Regions from separate parts of the Viridibacillus sp. d25.2 genome, predicted to be linked through region 2. Evidence: predicted binding sites of a transcription regulator. Region 2 holds the regulator's gene; each other region holds the start of a gene.
The links. The regulator CtsR, encoded in region 2, represses protease genes until heat stress. The targets are predictions, from matches to a motif close to ATGGTCAATAAAGGTCAAACA.
Positions count from the first base shown of each region.

Region 1: clpP (ATP-dependent Clp endopeptidase proteolytic subunit ClpP) is a predicted target of CtsR. The motif match lies at 1,890-1,910, and genes of this name have one in related genera.
Region 3: ACZLO7_RS18980 (ATP-dependent Clp protease ATP-binding subunit) is a predicted target of CtsR. The motif match lies at 2,421-2,441, and genes of this name have one in related genera.

Region 1 covers NZ_CM196652.1:929,391-935,447, forward strand. The annotation lists one part of gene ACZLO7_RS04595 (IS3 family transposase) at 1-254, shown strand, start outside; one part of gene ACZLO7_RS04595 (IS3 family transposase) at 254-1,158, shown strand; gene clpP (ATP-dependent Clp endopeptidase proteolytic subunit ClpP) at 1,218-1,808, opposite strand; tRNA gene ACZLO7_RS04605 (tRNA-Arg) at 1,986-2,057, shown strand; gene ACZLO7_RS04610 (TetR/AcrR family transcriptional regulator) at 3,881-4,789, opposite strand; gene ACZLO7_RS04615 (DHA2 family efflux MFS transporter permease subunit) at 4,960-6,057, shown strand, end outside.
Region 2 covers NZ_CM196652.1:75,234-81,290, forward strand. The annotation lists gene ACZLO7_RS00425 (ATP-dependent Clp protease ATP-binding subunit) at 1-1,351, opposite strand, end outside; gene mcsB (protein-arginine kinase McsB) at 1,341-2,456, opposite strand; gene ACZLO7_RS00435 (UvrB/UvrC motif-containing protein) at 2,446-2,958, opposite strand; gene ACZLO7_RS00440 (CtsR family transcriptional regulator) at 3,025-3,495, opposite strand; gene ACZLO7_RS00445 (magnetosome magnetite crystal formation protein family) at 3,735-4,040, opposite strand; gene corA (magnesium/cobalt transporter CorA) at 4,586-5,548, shown strand; gene ACZLO7_RS00455 (hypothetical protein) at 5,589-5,792, opposite strand.
Region 3 covers NZ_CM196652.1:3,845,689-3,851,745, forward strand. The annotation lists gene ACZLO7_RS18975 (YjzD family protein) at 1-174, shown strand, start outside; gene ACZLO7_RS18980 (ATP-dependent Clp protease ATP-binding subunit) at 259-2,406, opposite strand; gene ACZLO7_RS18985 (Crp/Fnr family transcriptional regulator) at 2,650-3,345, shown strand; gene ACZLO7_RS18990 (metal-sulfur cluster assembly factor) at 3,426-3,734, opposite strand; gene ACZLO7_RS18995 (alpha/beta fold hydrolase) at 3,787-4,554, opposite strand; gene ACZLO7_RS19000 (Cof-type HAD-IIB family hydrolase) at 4,677-5,489, shown strand; gene ACZLO7_RS19005 (DegV family protein) at 5,511-6,057, shown strand, end outside.

The DNA of each region.
Region 1 (6,057 bases), 850 kb from region 2:
ACTAAATTATATGAACGAAACAGGTACATCTTCAATTGACGCAGCTGCACTATTTAACATTTCATCTCCTGGCATGATTCGAAAATGGCGAAGGAAGTTTGAGTTTGGTGGTTATGATGCCCTTGTTTCTAAGAAAAAGGGGCGTCCATCCATGAAAAAAGAAACAAAAAGAACAACGAAACCAACATCAGCTAAAGGATCTGTCGGGGCATTAGAGGCACGTATAAAACAATTAGAAATGGAGAATGCGTACTTAAAAAAGTTGAATGCTTTAGTTCAAATGCAAGAAAAATTACCAATCAAATCAAAGCGCAAGTAATTTATGAACTAAAGGAAATCTATGAAGTAGTGGAATTAATCAAAGTCGCTGATATTCCACGTAGCACGTATTATTATTGGGAAAAGCGTTTGAATCGTACTGATAAATACGCGGATGTAAAAGTCGCAATTCATTCCATTTACCATGAACATAAGGGACGTTATGGTTATCGTCGGATTGCCAAAGAATTGAAAAAATACGGCTTTCATCATGATCCTAAAACGATTAACTGTTTGATGAATGCCCTTGGCATAAAATGTGCAGTCCGTATGAAGAAATATCGTTCGTATAAAGGAAATGTCGGGAAAACTGCCCCAAACATATTACAACGTGATTTTACAGCGGAGAAGATGAACGAGAAATGGGTAACAGACGTGACAGAGTTCCATCTATTTGGTGAGAAACGCTATTTATCACCGGTACTTGATTTGTGTAATGGTGAAATCATTGCCTACACGGTAATGAATCGTCCAGTGTATAAACTAGTCCATGATATGTTAGAACAAGCATTGGAGCGCCTTCAATCAGGTAATCAAGTCATCCTTCATTCGGACCAAGGTTGGCACTATCGAATGCAAAAGTATCAACGAACATTAAAGCAACATGGAATTACGCAGAGTATGTCCCGTAAGGGCAATTGTTTGGACAACGCAGTCATCGAAAACTTCTTTGGCTTATTAAAATCTGAACTCCTTTACCTACAAGAATTTGAATCCATGGCACATTTTGAACAGGAGCTCGCAGATTATATTCACTATTACAATCACAAACGAATGAAGGAAAAATTAAAAGACCTAAGCCCGGTGGAATACCGAACTCAGGTCTTAGAAGCTGCTTAACTAAATATGTCTAACTTTCTTGGGTCAGATCACTTGTGAGAATGGCGGTTTTTAGGTGTTTATTTAATTTCGTTACGTTCAAAAATTTGATCGATTAAACCGTATTCTTTCGCACGCTCAGCTGTCATGAAATTATCGCGATCTGTATCTCTTGCTAAAACTTCAATTGGTTGACCTGTACGTTCAGCTAAAATACCGTTTAGTTTTTCGCGAAGGAATAAAATGCGTTTTGCAGCAATTTCAATTTCAGTCGCTTGACCTTGTGCACCACCAAGTGGTTGGTGAATCATAACTTCTGCGTTTGGTAATGCGAAGCGTTTACCTTTTTCACCAGCAGCAAGTAAGAAAGCACCCATAGATGCAGCCATACCGATACAAATTGTTTGTACATTTGGTTTGATAAATTGCATAGTATCGTAGATTGCCATACCAGCTGTAATGCTACCACCAGGGCTGTTGATGTATAGAGAAATATCTTTCTCTGGATCTTCAGCTTCAAGGAATAGTAGTTGAGCAACAATTGCGTTTGCAACGTTGTCATCGATAGCACTACCTAATAAAATAATACGGTCTTTCAATAAGCGTGAGTAAATGTCATAAGCACGTTCACCGCGGTTTGTCTGTTCAATAACTGTAGGGATTAAGTTCATAAGAATATCCTCCTTAAAAGGTAAATTCAATTTTCCTGTATAAAAGCAATTTGCTTCTATTGTCTCTTTATCATACACATTATGGTCAAGGAAGGTCAAATAATTCGAATCCAATATTCCAATGGTTGAATTGTTTTAGTTTCCTTTGTATAATAGTAAAGTCGCAGTTGATGAATTGCCCTCGTAGTGTAATGGATAACATATAAGATTCCGGTTCTTAGGCTGGGGGTTCGATTCCCTCCGAGGGCGTAAATAAAATGCACTTTTAACATCTATGTCGTTATTTAAATAGCGACATAGATGTTTTTGTATGATGGGCTCCATTAATGATAATATGCCCAAATCAATAGAATAATAAACTGTTATATAAAAAAAGTCGCTTTCTTATTTTAAAATATATATAAATAGATGAGCCCGTTGATTTCCGCTACGGTGGACGCTTTCCGCGGGCGGGCGCCAAGCCGCTTCGTCGCTGCGCTCCTGCAGGGTCTTGGACTTCCCGCTTTTCCCGCAGGAGTCGCCACCTTCTCTCCAATCAACTACACATTTAATATAAACAAATAAGCCCGTTGATTTCCGCTACGGTGGGCGCTTTCCGCGGGTGGGCGCCAAGTCGCTTCGTCGCTGCGCTCCTGCAGGGTCTTGGACTGTCCCACTTTTCCCGCAGGAGTCGCCACCTCCGCTCCAATCAACTCCACATGTAATAAGAATAATCTTTGAGGCGATGAAAAATGATGGCGAGACCCTTTTAGACTGTAGATAAAGTCGAAGAAATTCAAATTTAGCTACGGTTCTTTTCTTTTGAAAAATAGATGAGACCGTTGATTTCCGCTACGGTGGACGCTTTCCGCGGGCGGGAGCCAAGCCGCTTCGTCGCTATGCTCCTGCAGGGTCTTGGACTGTCCTGCTTTTCCCGGAGGATGGAAATTGATAGCGAGATTCTTTCAGACTGTAGACAAAGCGAAGAAATTCGAATTTATCAACGGTATTTTTCCTTTTGGAAAATAGATAAGACTGTTGATTTCCGCTACGGTGGACGCTTTCCGCGGGCGGGCGCCAAGTCGCTTCGTCGCTGCGCTCCTGCAGGGTCTTGGACTGTCCCACTTTTCCCGCAGGAGTCGCCACCTCAGCTCCAATCAACTGCACATGTAATTAGAATAATCTTTTAAGGCGATTAAAAATGATGGCGAGCTCCTTTTAGACTGTAAACAAACTCGAAGAAATTCGAATTTATCACGGTCTTTTTTCTTTTGAAAAATAGATAAGACCGTTGATTTCCGCTACGGTGGGCGCTTTCCGCGGGCGGGTGCCAAGCCGCTTCGTCGCTATGCTCCTGCAGGGTCTTGGACTGTCCCGCTTTTTCCGCAGGAGTCGCCACCTCCGCTCCAATCAACTATACATGTAACAAAACGAAATCTTTTGATGCGATGAAAAAAATGACGAGATCTTTTCAGACTGTAGACAAACTCGAAGAAATCCGAATTTATCAACGGTCTTTTTCTTTTTAATAAGCCCGTTGATTTCCGCTACGATGGGCGCTTTCCGCGGGTGGGCGCCAAGCCGCTTCGTCGCTGCGCTCCTGCAGGGTCTTGGACTGTCCCACTTTTCCCGCAGGAGTCGCCACCTCCGCTCCAATCAACTCCACATGTAATATAAACAAATAAGCCCGTTGATTTCCGTTACGGTGGACGCTTTCCGCGGTCGGGCGTCAAGCCGCTTCGTCGCTATGCTCCTGCAGGGTCTTGGACTGTCCCGCTTTCCCCGCAGGAGTCGCCACCTTCGCTCCAATCAACTACACATGTAATATTACTGAAAATGCGGTGGACAACCTTAATGGTTTTAAAATAGTTTCTATGCATACGGTGCTTACTTTTGTTGCTGTGAATATAAAGACACTCGCCAATCATACTTGTAGAAATAAGAAATGGAATACAAGTTAACCACACAAAAAGAGGATTATAATAACCGTAGTATAAAAAATAACAAAAGACATTCAGGATGTGAGCATTCTGAATGCCTTTCGTCGACAAACTGAGTCGCTTTTATATTGAAAAGCGGCTTTTTGTGTCCAGCTAATTACTGTTTAATGTGTCTAAGCTGTTGTTCTGGCGTATAAATAGCCATAACAGATTAGCGATTTCTTGAGCTTCTGCAGCATGTATAGTGCCTTTAAAACTACTGTTAAAGGGCAATACTATTGCTTCGATGATATAAAATGGGATGTTTTCTTCTTGTAACGCTTTTATTAGGCAAGTTGTATATTCTTTACCAGCTTGTAAATCATCTTCAATAAGACCTTTTGAAAATCCACCTAGCTGTTCGGTTAAATATTCTTTCGTTACAAATTTATGTTTGAAATTTTGATGTAAGTACTTTGCTAAATCGCATCCAAGGAAATTTTCACCCTTTTCGATTTGAGCAGGTAAAATGGCGTCTAGTTGATTGATAGCGTATTTTACTACTTGTACTGTGTCTATTGCATCTTCACGCGTTATCTTCCAAAGATGTACCATGTGTTGAATCATCCCGAATGTTAGAATGGCAGCATCATAACAGTGTGGCTTTGATGCTTCGCCATAAACATCAACAATACGCATTGAAAGCCAATTTAACTCATTCAAATGGAACCTCATCATGACTTTTTTGAGTTCAGGGTCACCAGAGTGGAAAATCGATTCAAAAATAGGGATTAAATTTTGATCACGGTTCACTTGCATCAATACAGCTATTTGTTTAGCTAATAGGTCTTTATCTTTTGGGTCCTGTCCTATAAGCATTTCGTGTTTGCGAACATCTGCTTCCTCGCGGCCTTTAGCTAATATAGCGATTAAACATTCGTTTTTTGAAGCAAAATAATTATAGAAAGTACCTTTAGAAATATGCGATTCATCTAGAATGTCTTGAATGGATGTATTTTGAAAACCTTTTTCGACGAAAAGCTTTTGAGAGGCAACGATAACTTGACGTTTACGATTGTTCATAAATTCACCTGTTTTTCAATTAGTGTACTATCATTCTAACTTGAAAACGCTTTAATATCAATGTTTATAAAATGATAATATTTTTTTCTTGAAAAATTTGTACCGTGAGTATAAAATAAATCAAGTAAACTTCTATATACGAAATATAATGAAAGTAGAGTGGATAAAATATGAATAGTAACGAATTACAGAAAAAGCCACCTTACGCAATGATAGTAATCTTGTTTATAGGTGCTTTTGTTTCTTTTCTTAACAACACATTATTAAATGTGGCATTACCAACGATCATGAAGGAGTTTGAAGTAGGGCCTTCTAAAGTTCAATGGTTATCAACAGGTTATATGCTTGTCGGTGGGATTTTAGTTCCAGCAAGTGCTTTCTTTATCACTCGATTTAAAAACCGTCATTTATTTATTACATCAATGACTTTATTTTCTATAGGTACAGCATTAGCTATCTTAGCTCCTGAATTCTGGGTACTTATTGCAGCTCGTATGATTCAAGCAGCAGGTGCAGCTGTATTAGGACCATTATTAATGAATGTCATGTTAACAAGTTTTCCAATTGAAAAACGTGGATCTGTTATGGGGATCTTTGGTCTAGTAATGATTTCTGCTCCAGCTATCGGACCAACATTATCAGGCTGGATTGTAGAGCACTATGACTGGCGTATGTTATTTGAAATCATCTTGCCTTTCGCAATTTTTGTATTATTACTAGCGATCTTTAAGTTAGGGAATGTTATGGAGACAAGAAAAGTAAATCTAGATGTCTTATCTTTAATCTTGTCTACAATTGGATTTGGTTCATTACTTTATGGCTTCAGTTCAGCTGGAGACAAAGGTTGGGATAGTCCAATCGTCTACGGCACAATTATTGTCGGTGTCTTAGGTGTTTGTGCATTTGTTATTAGACAGCTACGCTTAGAACAACCATTGCTAGATGTTAGAATCTACAAGCACCCGATGTTTGCGCTATCTTCAGCGATTTCAATTGCCGTTTCAATGGCAATGTTCTCGGGAATGATTATTACACCTATTTATGTTCAATCAGTTCGTGGTATCTCACCATTAGATGCTGGATTACTAATGTTACCAGGTGCAGTTGTGATGGGGATTATGTCACCAATTACAGGTAAACTATTTGATAAATTCGGTCCTAAAGCATTAGCTCTTACTGGATTAACAATTACGACTCTTGCGACATATGAGTTAACAAAGTTAACTGCTGATACAAGTTATGGTTACTTAATGTTTGCATACACAATT
Region 2 (6,057 bases):
TTAATTTTTGTTCAGTATCGCGAAGCGAAGCGGCTTTTTCAAATTCTTGACTTTGAACAGATGCGTTCTTCTCTGAACGAATTGCTTCTAGCCTTTGCTCGAGTTCTTTTAAGTTTGGAGGTGTTGTATAAGAACGTAAGCGTACTTTAGAACCTGCTTCATCGATTAAATCAATAGCCTTATCTGGTAAGAAGCGGTCCGAAATATAACGATCTGACATTTTTGCTGCCGCATCAATGGCCTCATCCGTTATTTTCACACGGTGATGCGCTTCGTAACGATCACGCAAACCTTTAATAATTTGGATGGCTTCCTCAACAGTTGGTTCATCTACTTGAATAGGTTGGAAACGGCGTTCCAACGCAGCATCTTTTTCGATGTATTTACGGTATTCATCCAATGTCGTAGCACCAATACATTGTAATTCTCCGCGAGCTAAAGATGGCTTCAAGATGTTCGATGCATCAATAGCGCCTTCTGCTCCACCTGCACCAATTAATGTGTGTAGTTCATCTATAAAGAGAATAACATTGCCAGCTTGACGAATTTCATCCATTACTTTTTTCAACCGGTCTTCAAATTCACCACGGTATTTAGTGCCCGCTACAACTGTTCCCATATCAAGCGTCATAACGCGTTTATCACGTAAAATTTCAGGTACCTCATTGTTGACAATTTGTTGAGCTAAGCCTTCAGCAATTGCCGTTTTACCTACACCTGGTTCCCCAATTAGAACTGGGTTGTTTTTGGTCCTGCGAGATAACACCTCAATAACTCGTGTAATTTCTTTACTACGGCCAATTACTGGATCTAAGCTACCGTCTCTTGCAACTTGAGTCAAATCACGTGCCAAGCTATCTAAAGTTGGTGTACTTGCTGCTTGTGTAGCGCTATTTGCATTTTGTGCATGATCATGGCTACCTAGTAGCTGTAGAACCTGTTGACGCGCTTTGTTCAAACTAACTCCTGAATTATTTAAAACACGTGCTGCTACGCCTTCTCCTTCACGAATAAGGGCTAATAATAAGTGCTCTGTACCGATATACGAGTGACCTAGTTTACGTGATTCATCGACAGATAGTTCGATTACTTTTTTTGCACGAGGTGTGTAGTGTACGATTGGACCAACGTCTTTTGTACCAACACCCACTAACTCCTCAATGCCTTCTTCTATCATTCCAGAGCTAATATCAATTGCTTCAAGCGCTTTAGCCGCTATACCGCCACCTTCACGAATTAAGCCAAGTAAAATGTGCTCTGTACCGATTGATTCGTGTTTCATACGAATTGCCTCTTCTTGTGCTAGTTGAAGCACCTTTTGTGCGCGTTGAGTAAATCGATTAAACATCATAAGTATCCTCTCCCTCTTCGTCAGAATGACCTTTTTTTAATTCTCTATTGCATTGCAATCGTTCTCGCAACAAACTTGCTCGATATACATCTCGTTCATTTGCTTGAAGAGTAGTACCTGCATGTTGTTGCAAAAAACCCGGCTGCATATAAAGCATACACTCGTTCAAAATAGCAATAGGTATATTCTGGATTATACCCAAATATATACCTAAACGAACGTTAGATAAACAATTTGCAGCTTCTTCGCTCGTTAATATTCTGGCATATAGTAAAGTTCCTAAAGAACGATTGAGACGATCAGCTAAAGCAATTGACGCATGCTCTATTAATGCTGTACGTGCTTCAGTCTCTTTTTGAATAATTTGTTCAGTTACACTTTGCAAATCTAATAAAATATCCTTTTCTGACTTACCAAGTGTGATTTGATTGGAGATTTGATAATAATTGCCGACTGATTCCGTTCCCTCACCATACATTCCTCTCACAACCATACCAAGTCGTGGCATCGTGCTTATGAGAGAACTGATTTGGTTCGTCATAGTTAATGCGGGTAGATGCATCATAATAGACGCTCTTAAACCTGTTCCTGTATTTGTAGGGCAACTTGTCAAATAACCAAAAGTATCGTCAAAAGCATACGGTAGATGGTGCTCTAATAGTCGATCAATTTGATCGGCACTTTCATACGCTTTTGCTAGTTGTAACCCCGGCTGCAAACACTGAATACGAATATGATCCTCCTCATTAATCATTACGCTTATCGATTCATCTTTTGACAATAAAACCGATCCGACTCTCTCCTTATCCGCTAGCTGAGGACTGATTAAATGCTTTTCTACTAATACTTTACGCTGTAACGCTGGCATGTCATGCAAAGAAAAGTAAGAGAACTGAAAATGTTCTTCTTCATCTGCATCAATCAAGACATTTGAAACAGCTTTATCAATTTGCATTGCCTCTTCATCAGAAAATGCTCTTGGAAAACGGAAATCCGTTAGGTTACGCGCTAATCTGATGCGAGTGCTCATGACTATATCACCATATTGCCCTTCTTCTTGCATCCAATTAGTTGTTGGATTGTGTAAAAAGTGCTCAATGTTCATCTTGAGACTCACCTCCAACTTGTAACTTTTTTTCAAGAGCACGGACATTATCCCGCATAGTCGCTGCATCTTCAAACCGCTCTTCTTCTATGGCCACTTTCATATCCATACGAATCGCCTCAATTTGTCTTTTTAATTGATACAACTCATTAATAGAACCTGGCACTTTTCCAACGTGTTCCACGGCTCCATTATGCAAACGTTTTAAGACCTGAGGTAACTGCTCCTTAAAAGTTTCATAACAGCTAGGGCAATTAAATTTACCCTCATTCAAAAATTGATGATATGTCATACCACATTCCGGACAAATCTCATGTTCCTGTGCTTTCTGTTCGTTTACATTTGGTGCTGCAACTGACCAACTCGGTGTACCAAACCAATTTGAAAAAAGTTTATGCATTGAAATTGGATCGGCATTAAAGTCGAGGTTCAAATGGAAAGAATCAAGTTCTTTATTGCACACTTCACAGAAATGCCTTGTCGTTTTTTTACCATTCTTCATTTGTGTCACCGTGATAGTGGCCGGTCTTTGTTTACAGTTTTCACAAATCATACCCTCGCACCTCTTTTACAATTGCTTGTCATATTTTATAGTCAGTAGCATTGCTTGTAGGATACGCGCACGTAGCTCATCACGTACCGGTAAATTTATTCTTAACACAGAACGATCAAGAGCTGCTAGCATCATTTTAGCTTCTCTTTTCGTAATTACGCCTTCGTCAATTAAACGGAAAATCAAATCATCCGTCATAGTTTGTGAAGCACCTTCATCTACTTGCTCAATCACTTGATTAATTAAATCTGCTTTTGAACTAGCTTTGACGCGCAAAATCCGTATATATCCTCCACCGCCACGTTTACTTTCAACTAAATAGCCACGCTCTGCGGTAAATCGTGTATTTATAACATAATTAATTTGAGAGGGTACGCATTGAAATTTATCAGCAATTTCACTTCGTTTAATCTCAATATGTCCTTCTCCACCTAATTCGATAACCTCTTTCAAATAACCTTCTATTATGTCAGAGATATTACGCATTTCAAATTCCACCTCGCTTGCATCACTGACTTTGACTATCTTTGACTATATTTGAATATATTATACACAGCCTATTAAAAATCACGCAATTTAAATGCTCACCTAATTGCTTTTCACTTGTTCAGCTTCGACTGACATCTAAAATTGGAACGCTAAAATCCGCTATTTTTTACTATTCTACCCATGTTTAAACTATTAAAAAACCGCGATAGCAAAAAAGCTATCGCGGTTTTATCGTATTAATACCATTTCCCAACAATCGGGTAATCCCAATCTGTATCATTAAGAGCCTTCACAATACCTATTACTGGTACGACCACAGTCATAATCAAAAAAACCACTAAGAATGGAAGTCCAATTAATAAAAAACTAAAGATGCCTGAAACAACGACTAATGCCCACATAACAAATTGGAACAATAACGCTTGAATAGACAAACGTTTAATTTGTTTATCGTCAATAAATATATAGAATAGGATTGGCAATAATAATGGAGCAAAAAATGCACTTGCATGAAGAATTACTTTTAATCCTTTAGATTCCAATTAGAGCAACTCACTTTCATTTTTTTATACTTCTTATCTATGTATACGATTAAAAAATCCATTAGTTTCATATTCAATTCAAAAAAAGGAACATTATTATTATCCTTGCGTCCTCTGTAGTAACGAACAAAAAGGAGGAGTATTCCTTTGAAAAAAGTATTGTTATTCATCGGAAGTATCGCGCTATGCTTAATCATTTTCATTGCAATGCCATATTGTTTATTGAAAAATTCATTTTCTAATGATTGCGAAACTAAAACTTCTTCATGCTCTAAAACCATAGAGCATAAAATAAAAATCATCAACTCAATCAGTGATTCGGATTTGCTACATCAAGATACTATTGAAAATTCGACCGAAAAAAGTAGGAATCAAATTGTTTTGAAGTTTCTCCAAACCGACAACTAAATTCTACAATATATAAAAGAGGGTCGCTATATAGAAGCGCCCTCTTTACTATTTATACAATATTCAACGTCTCTCCGTGACAATATGATGCCATTTATGAGAGGATAGTTATATATTAGTTGAAACGAGGACTATCTATGATTCGAACCCTTGGCATTACTAACAATCAAGAACTAAAAATGGATTTTCCACTAGAAGAAATAAGCAATAACTCTTTTGAATGGTATTGGATTGATTTTGATGAACCCACAGTACAAGAAGAACTGCTACTTAGTACATTCTTTCACTTCCATCCACTAGCTATTGAAGACTGTTTAATGCGTTTACAACGGCCAAAGCTCGATTACTATGACGACTACCAATTTTTGGTTTTACATAAATTAAATGAGAATACCTTTGAAGCTGAAGAGGTTAACATGTTCGTTTCCAAGAAATTTGTAGTAACTTTTCATAAATCGCCAGTAAATGAATTTGATATCGTCCGTTCACGTTTACAAGATCAGCCTCAGAACTGGGAACGCGGTGCTATTTTCGTGACTTACCAAGCAATAGATAAAATCGTTGATAGTTACTTCCCTATGGTCTACAACATTGAAGACCATTTAAATACAATTGACGACGAACTAAATTACCAAAGTAACGCTAAATCAATGCGCTATGTGTTTGACTTAAGAAGTGATTTACTCCATATTCGACGTACTATTTTACCAATGCGAGACCTATTATATCGTATTTTAAACTCCGAACGCTTTGCACTGATTAAAACTGAACGGGCTTACTTTGGCGATATCCATGACCACCTCATCAAACTAACTGAAATGGTCGAATCTAATCGCGAACTTACGGCAGATATGCGGGATAGTCATATGTCGATGAATGCAAGCCGCATGAATGGCATTATGATGATTTTAACTATTATTTCCTCAATCTTCATTCCATTGACCTTTATAGCAGGCGTTTACGGTATGAACTTTGAGAATATGCCTGAACTACATTGGCATTACAGTTACTTTATCGTTCTAAGCATAATGATTTTCATTGCCGTATTCATGTTAGTTTGGTTCAAATACAAAGGCTGGTTTGACCTATTTAAACCATAAAAAATGCAGGCTCCTCACAATTGGTGAAGAGTCTGCATTTTCACTTTAGTCCATCATCTTTAGCATCTTTTAAGCCAAATAAAACAAAAGAAATTACACCTGAAAATAATGCTGCACCAGCTGCTATCATTATACGAGAGTTCATAGGAACCTCTGTATAATCTTTATTCAATAACATCATTGCTGATACCACTACAACAGCCATTATTGGTAAAGCAAATTTCATTCCACGTTTACGATCCATTGACCAATACATCCTTTTCTCCAAGACATTTCTTATATTGTAGCATGGACCCCCTATAAGAACACGGTGAAACAATATGTGACATCGATTGTTCACTTTTTTGTATCATCTTAAAAGGAACTTTTTCTACAAAAAGACCTTGCAAACCCTTACATCGTTACTTTATACCTTTAATTTTTACTTGAAATATCCCAATTTATTAATTAATTATTACTATATTCACATCAAAATGGTATATATATTATGTTTATAGATACGTTAAAAA
Region 3 (6,057 bases), 710 kb from region 2:
TTATGGTCAGCATTATTAGTTTCTGTACTGAACTACGTAGTAAGTTCAATTCAGAATGTTGGATTTAACTTAAATCTTGGATTAGGGCTTTCAGTAGTTTTCTCAGTATTCTTAATTATTATTGGCAATATTATTCCAAACGAATCACCTAAACAAGTAGGCCACCAACAATAATGAAAATCCTGTCCATAGATTGGACGGGGTTTTTTCTTTAAAAAAAGTCTGAGCACCTTTATATAAAGGTTGCTCAGACTCTTTTTATGTGTGCGCTGATTCTTTATGGATTATTACTTTATCATCTTTCATTGAAATGACTAATCGATCCCCTGGTACTGTATCCCCTTTTAGCAATTCTTTTGCAACGAGTGTTTCAATATATCGCTGTACAAATCTTCTTAAAGGTCTTGCACCAAAGGTTGGGTCTGTTCCTTCTGCTACTACCCACTCAATGACATTTTCATCTACTTGTAGTTCAATTTCTTGTTCAGCCACTCGTTTTTTTAATAACTGAATATACTTCCAAGTGATTTGATAAAAATGTTCGTTTGTTAATGAATGGAACATAATAATATCATCTAATCTATTTAATAGCTCTGGTTTGAAATGCTCTTTTAAAGACGCCATAACTAGGTCTTCAACAGCATGTTCACTAGTATTAGGCATATCTAGTAAGTAACTTGAGCCTATATTAGAAGTCAATATGATTACGGTATTTGTGAAATTAACCATACGACCTTGGCTATCCGTAATACGACCATCATCTAAAATTTGCAATAAAATATTCGCAACATCTGGATGCGCCTTTTCAATTTCATCTAAAAGCACTACTGCATATGGATTTCTACGGACAGCTTCTGTCAATTGACCGCCTTCCTCATAACCTATATAGCCAGGAGGTGCTCCTACTAAGCGAGATACGCTATGTTTTTCCATGTACTCAGACATATCAATTCGAATAAAATGATCCTCTGAGTCAAATAATTGAGCGGCTAATGCTTTTGCTAATTCTGTTTTCCCTACACCTGTTGGTCCTAAGAACAAGAAAGATCCGATTGGTTTTTGTGGATCCTGAATGCCTGCACGCGCTCTCCAAACAGCTTCTGTCACTAGCTGAACTGCTTCGTCCTGCCCAACTACTCGCTCTTGTAAAGTAGCTTTTAAGTTGAGTAGTTTTTCACGTTCACCTTCAACTAATTTTGTTACTGGAATACCTGTCCATCTTGAAACAATTGAAGCAATTTCTTCAGCCGTCACATCTTCACGGAGCAGACGATCATTTCCTTGTTGCAAAGTTTGCTCAAGTTCTACTAATTCTTTTTCTAATTCAGGAATTTTGCCGTGACGGAGCACTGCTGCTATATTTAAATCATAATTATTTTCAGCTTCTTCTAAATCCCTACGATAACGATCAAGTGTTTCACGTTTTTCTTGGATAACATGAAGTGAAGATTTTTCGGCTTCCCATTGCTCACGCATATTAGAAGAAGAGTCTTTTAGCTCCGATAATTCCTCACGAAGTGCTACAAGACGTTTTTTACTAGCTTCATCCTTTTCTTTCATCAATGCTTGTTCTTCAATTTCAAGCTGCATAGTACGACGTGTTACCTCATCTAATTCTTGTGGCATGGAATCTATTTCTGTTCGAATCATGGCACAAGCTTCATCGATTAAATCAATTGCTTTATCTGGCATAAAACGCTCAGTTAAATAGCGATTTGATAATTCTGCAGCAGCAACGATTGCTCGGTCATGTATTTTCACGGCGTGATGCAGTTCGAAACGTTCTTTTAAACCACGTAATATAGAAATCGTATCCTCTACAGATGGTTCACGAACTAATACTTGTTGGAAACGACGTTCAAGTGCTGGGTCCTTTTCGATATACATTCGATATTCATCTAATGTAGTTGCACCGATACAATGTAACTCACCTCTTGCTAACATCGGTTTAAGCATATTCCCAGCATCCATTGCACCATCCGTTTTACCTGCTCCCACGATTGTATGAATTTCATCGATGAAAAGGATGATTTGTCCTTCACTTTCTTTCACTTCTTTCAATACGCCTTTTAAGCGCTCTTCAAATTCCCCACGATATTTGGCACCAGCGATTAATGCACTCATATCCAACTCATAAATTTCACGGTCTTTTAAACCTTCTGGTACGTCTTTTTTTACGATTCTTTGTGCTAATCCTTCAACGATTGCTGTTTTACCAACACCTGGTTCTCCGATTAATACAGGGTTATTTTTTGTCTTACGAGATAATATTCGGATGACATTACGGATTTCTTGGTCACGACCAATAACAGGATCCATTTTGCCATTTTTCACTTCTTCTACTAAATTACGTCCAAATTGTTCAAGTGGACTTTTTTGCTCTGCATTATTCATATTCATTTGCATTATAGTTCACTCCTTATTTGACCTTATTTGACCTTTTGATTAACTTCATTATATTATCGTTCTCCTTTGAAAGTAAAGCGATTAGTTTGACCTTTTTTGACTATTATATTTTTCCATTTCGAAACTCTATACACCTGAATTTCATCACCTCAATATTGGAAATATTTGATATATTCAAATATGCCCAATTACAGGAAAGCTGTATGTTATAATTAGGGAAAACAGAAGAGGTTGTGAATTTTTTTGGAGGAAATTGAAACTATCCCACCTAAGCTCCATTCACTTTTCGAAGAACATGGTACAGTTCTCAAATTCGCCAAAGACACCCCTATATTCTTAGAAGGCGATCGTACCCAAGATGTTTTTTTCGTTGTGTCTGGTAAGGTGAGAATTTCAAAAGAAACTGCAAGTGGAAAAGAATTGACGATTCGTATATGTAGTAGCAATAATTTAATTGGGGAAAGTACTATTTTTAGTTCCTTAGACTATAATTCAACGACGGCTACAGCTATGGAGCCGACTACTATTTTAACGATCGATAACAACATGCTTGAACTTTACCTTAGTCAAGAACCTTCGTTGATGATTGCATGTTTGCGTTGGATACAGTTACAAAATATGAAAAGTCAATCTAGACTTCGCGATTTATTGTTACACGGAAAAAAGGGTGCGTTATTTTCTACACTGATACGTTTAGCAAACACTTATGGTGAAAAGTTGGATGATGGTTCAACCCATATTAACTATAAATTGACCAATAATGAGCTAGCAAATCTCTGTGCTACTAGCCGTGAAGTCATTAACCGTATGTTAAATGACCTCAAGAAAAATAACATTATTACATTTGATAAGAGCACAATCACAATTCTCAATTTACAATTCCTAAAAGATGAATGTGAATGTGAAAACTGTCCTCTTCAAATTTGTAGAATTGACTAACCTCAGGTATTATACCCATTTATGTCATCAAAAAAACCCGCTCGACTTTTCCAGTCTGAACGGGTTTTTTCTTTATAAAATTAGCGAATGCCTAGAGCAATTTTTGCATAACGTGACATATTGTCTTTATTCCATGGTGGATTCCATACAATATCAACAGTGACTTCTTTAATTTCAGGCAATTCAAATAATGCTGTACGGATTTGGTCAACAATAACTGGACCAAGTGGGCAACCCATTGATGTTAATGTCATGGTTACTACACATAATCCTTCTTCAGATAAATCCACTTCATATACTAAACCTAAGTTCACGATATCAATACCTAACTCAGGATCGATTACATTTTCTAAAGCACCATATATTACTTCTTTCATTTCTGCATCCATAGTGTTTCCCCTTTCTGCATAGTGTTTAATATATCATAACAAATGAAACGACTTATGCCAAATGGTCTGCAAGCCATTTCGTAGCAGCAAGCATCCCTGGACGTGATACTTTATGCCCTGCTTGTTTATCAACAATGAAAACAAGATCTTCAGGGTGGTCTGCATAATCTGCCTGTATACTTTCATAAAATTGATATGCAGGTGTAAATGGAACCATATGGTCTTTCTTACCGTGCCAGAATAACACTGGGCGGTTTGCCATCGATTCAGGATGCTTTGACATATCAAAGTAGCTAAGTGTTTGCTCCATTTTTTGAAGCTCTTCATCTGATATTGGAATTTTGAAACCTCGTTCTTCAAACTGAGCCATCTGAGCTTTCGAAAGCTCCACATAACCAGGTGCACCCATCATAACTGATGCTGTTTGAATCCATGGGTATACACGTAAGCAACCTAATGTAACAATCCCACCCATAGAAGTTCCTGCTAAACCAATCTTACCTGCTGGCAGCAAACCTTTTTCTATTAACTGCTTATGTAAAAAATCAACTTCTTCAATTGAAGTTAAGACCACTTCCCAAAAACGTAAACTAAGTTGAATTTCATCGAGTCCTTCATCTCGCTCACCATGCAAATATGCATCTGGCAATAGTACTCGAACGCCTTTTTCAACTAGTTTATACGCATAGTGCAAGTTATGTTCACTCGCACTCATAAAGCCATGGAGAAAAATGACAACCGGTGATGCTGATGTTACGGTCTTTTCATCATAAATGTGAAGTAACGGAATTTTACCCCACTGTTCTTGTTGAACCTTCACTGAATTCACTCCTTGATAGTTTATCCTAATATCGTAACAAAAATTTTTCACGATGACAAAGTTTTGACGAACAAGTAAGATTAACGATACACTCTATTATAGTAGGAAAGGAGTTTTTTCATATGGTACAACCTCATTTGATTGTTTTAGATTTAGACGGTACACTTTTAACCGACAAGAAAGTTATTTCTGAGAAAACAAAACGCACTTTGCTACAGGCAAAAGAAGAAGGTCATCAAGTTATGATTGCTACTGGAAGACCCTATCGTGCGAGTAAAATATACTATCAAGAATTAGGTTTACATACACCAATCGTCAACTTTAATGGAGCCTTCGTACATCATCCAACCAACACCTCTTGGCAAACACTTCATAGCCCAATAGAGTTATCAGTTGTAAAAGATGTAGTGGAATCCATCAACCATTATGAAATTGAAAATTTAATCGCCGAGGTTATGGATGATGTGTATGTTCAATACCATGATCAAAAAATCTTAGATATTTTAACTATGGGCGAACCAAAAGTAACGACAGGTATTTTACGTGATTATTTAAAAGATAATCCTACAAGCCTTTTAATTCAGGCTAGCTCTTCTAATGTACCCTTAATTCGTCAACATTTAGCTGATACAAAAGCCGAGCTAATCGATCACCGTCGCTGGGGTGACCCTTGGGAAGTCATTGAAATCGTTCGTCGTGGCATGAATAAAGCTGTCGGACTATCCCATGTTGCCAAAGACCTACAAATACCTCGTGATCGAATAATTGCATTTGGCGACGAAGACAACGACTTAGAAATGATAGAATATGCAGGTATTGGCGTTGCAATGGGTAATGGTATTGGCCAGCTCAAAAACATTGCAAATGAAATAACACAAACCAACAATGAGGATGGTATAGCTAACCTCCTAATCGACCGACTAAACTTAAAATAAACTACACTAGGAGGTATATAAATGAGAATCTATGCAGATAGCGCTTCTGATTTACCTAAATCTTTTTATGAAGAAAATAACGTCACACTAATCCCATTAAGAGTTCATATGAACAACCAAGAATATGCAGATGTCACGGGAGTTGAGGTCTTAAAAGTATATGAATTTATCCGTCAAGGCGGTCAGCCAAAGACTTCTCAAGCATCTCCTGAATTGTTTTTAGAACTATTCGAAGAGCTAGCAAAATCAGGTGAAGAAGGACTTTATATAGCCTTCTCATCTGAATTATCTGGTACATACAGCACTGCTGTAATGATCTACCAACAGGTAAAAGAACAATACCCTGATTTAAAATTAACGATTGTAGATTCTAAATGCGCCTCATTAGGATACGGTCTAGTTGTAAAGGAAGCTGTTCGCCTTCGTGAAGCAGGTTTAAGCATAGATGAAATAACAGAGAAAGTTCGTTTCAACGCACAACATATGGAACACTTCTTTACAGTAGAAGACTTAGATTATTTAGCACGCGGTGGACGCGTTTCAAAAGCAAGCGCATTTATCGGTGGCT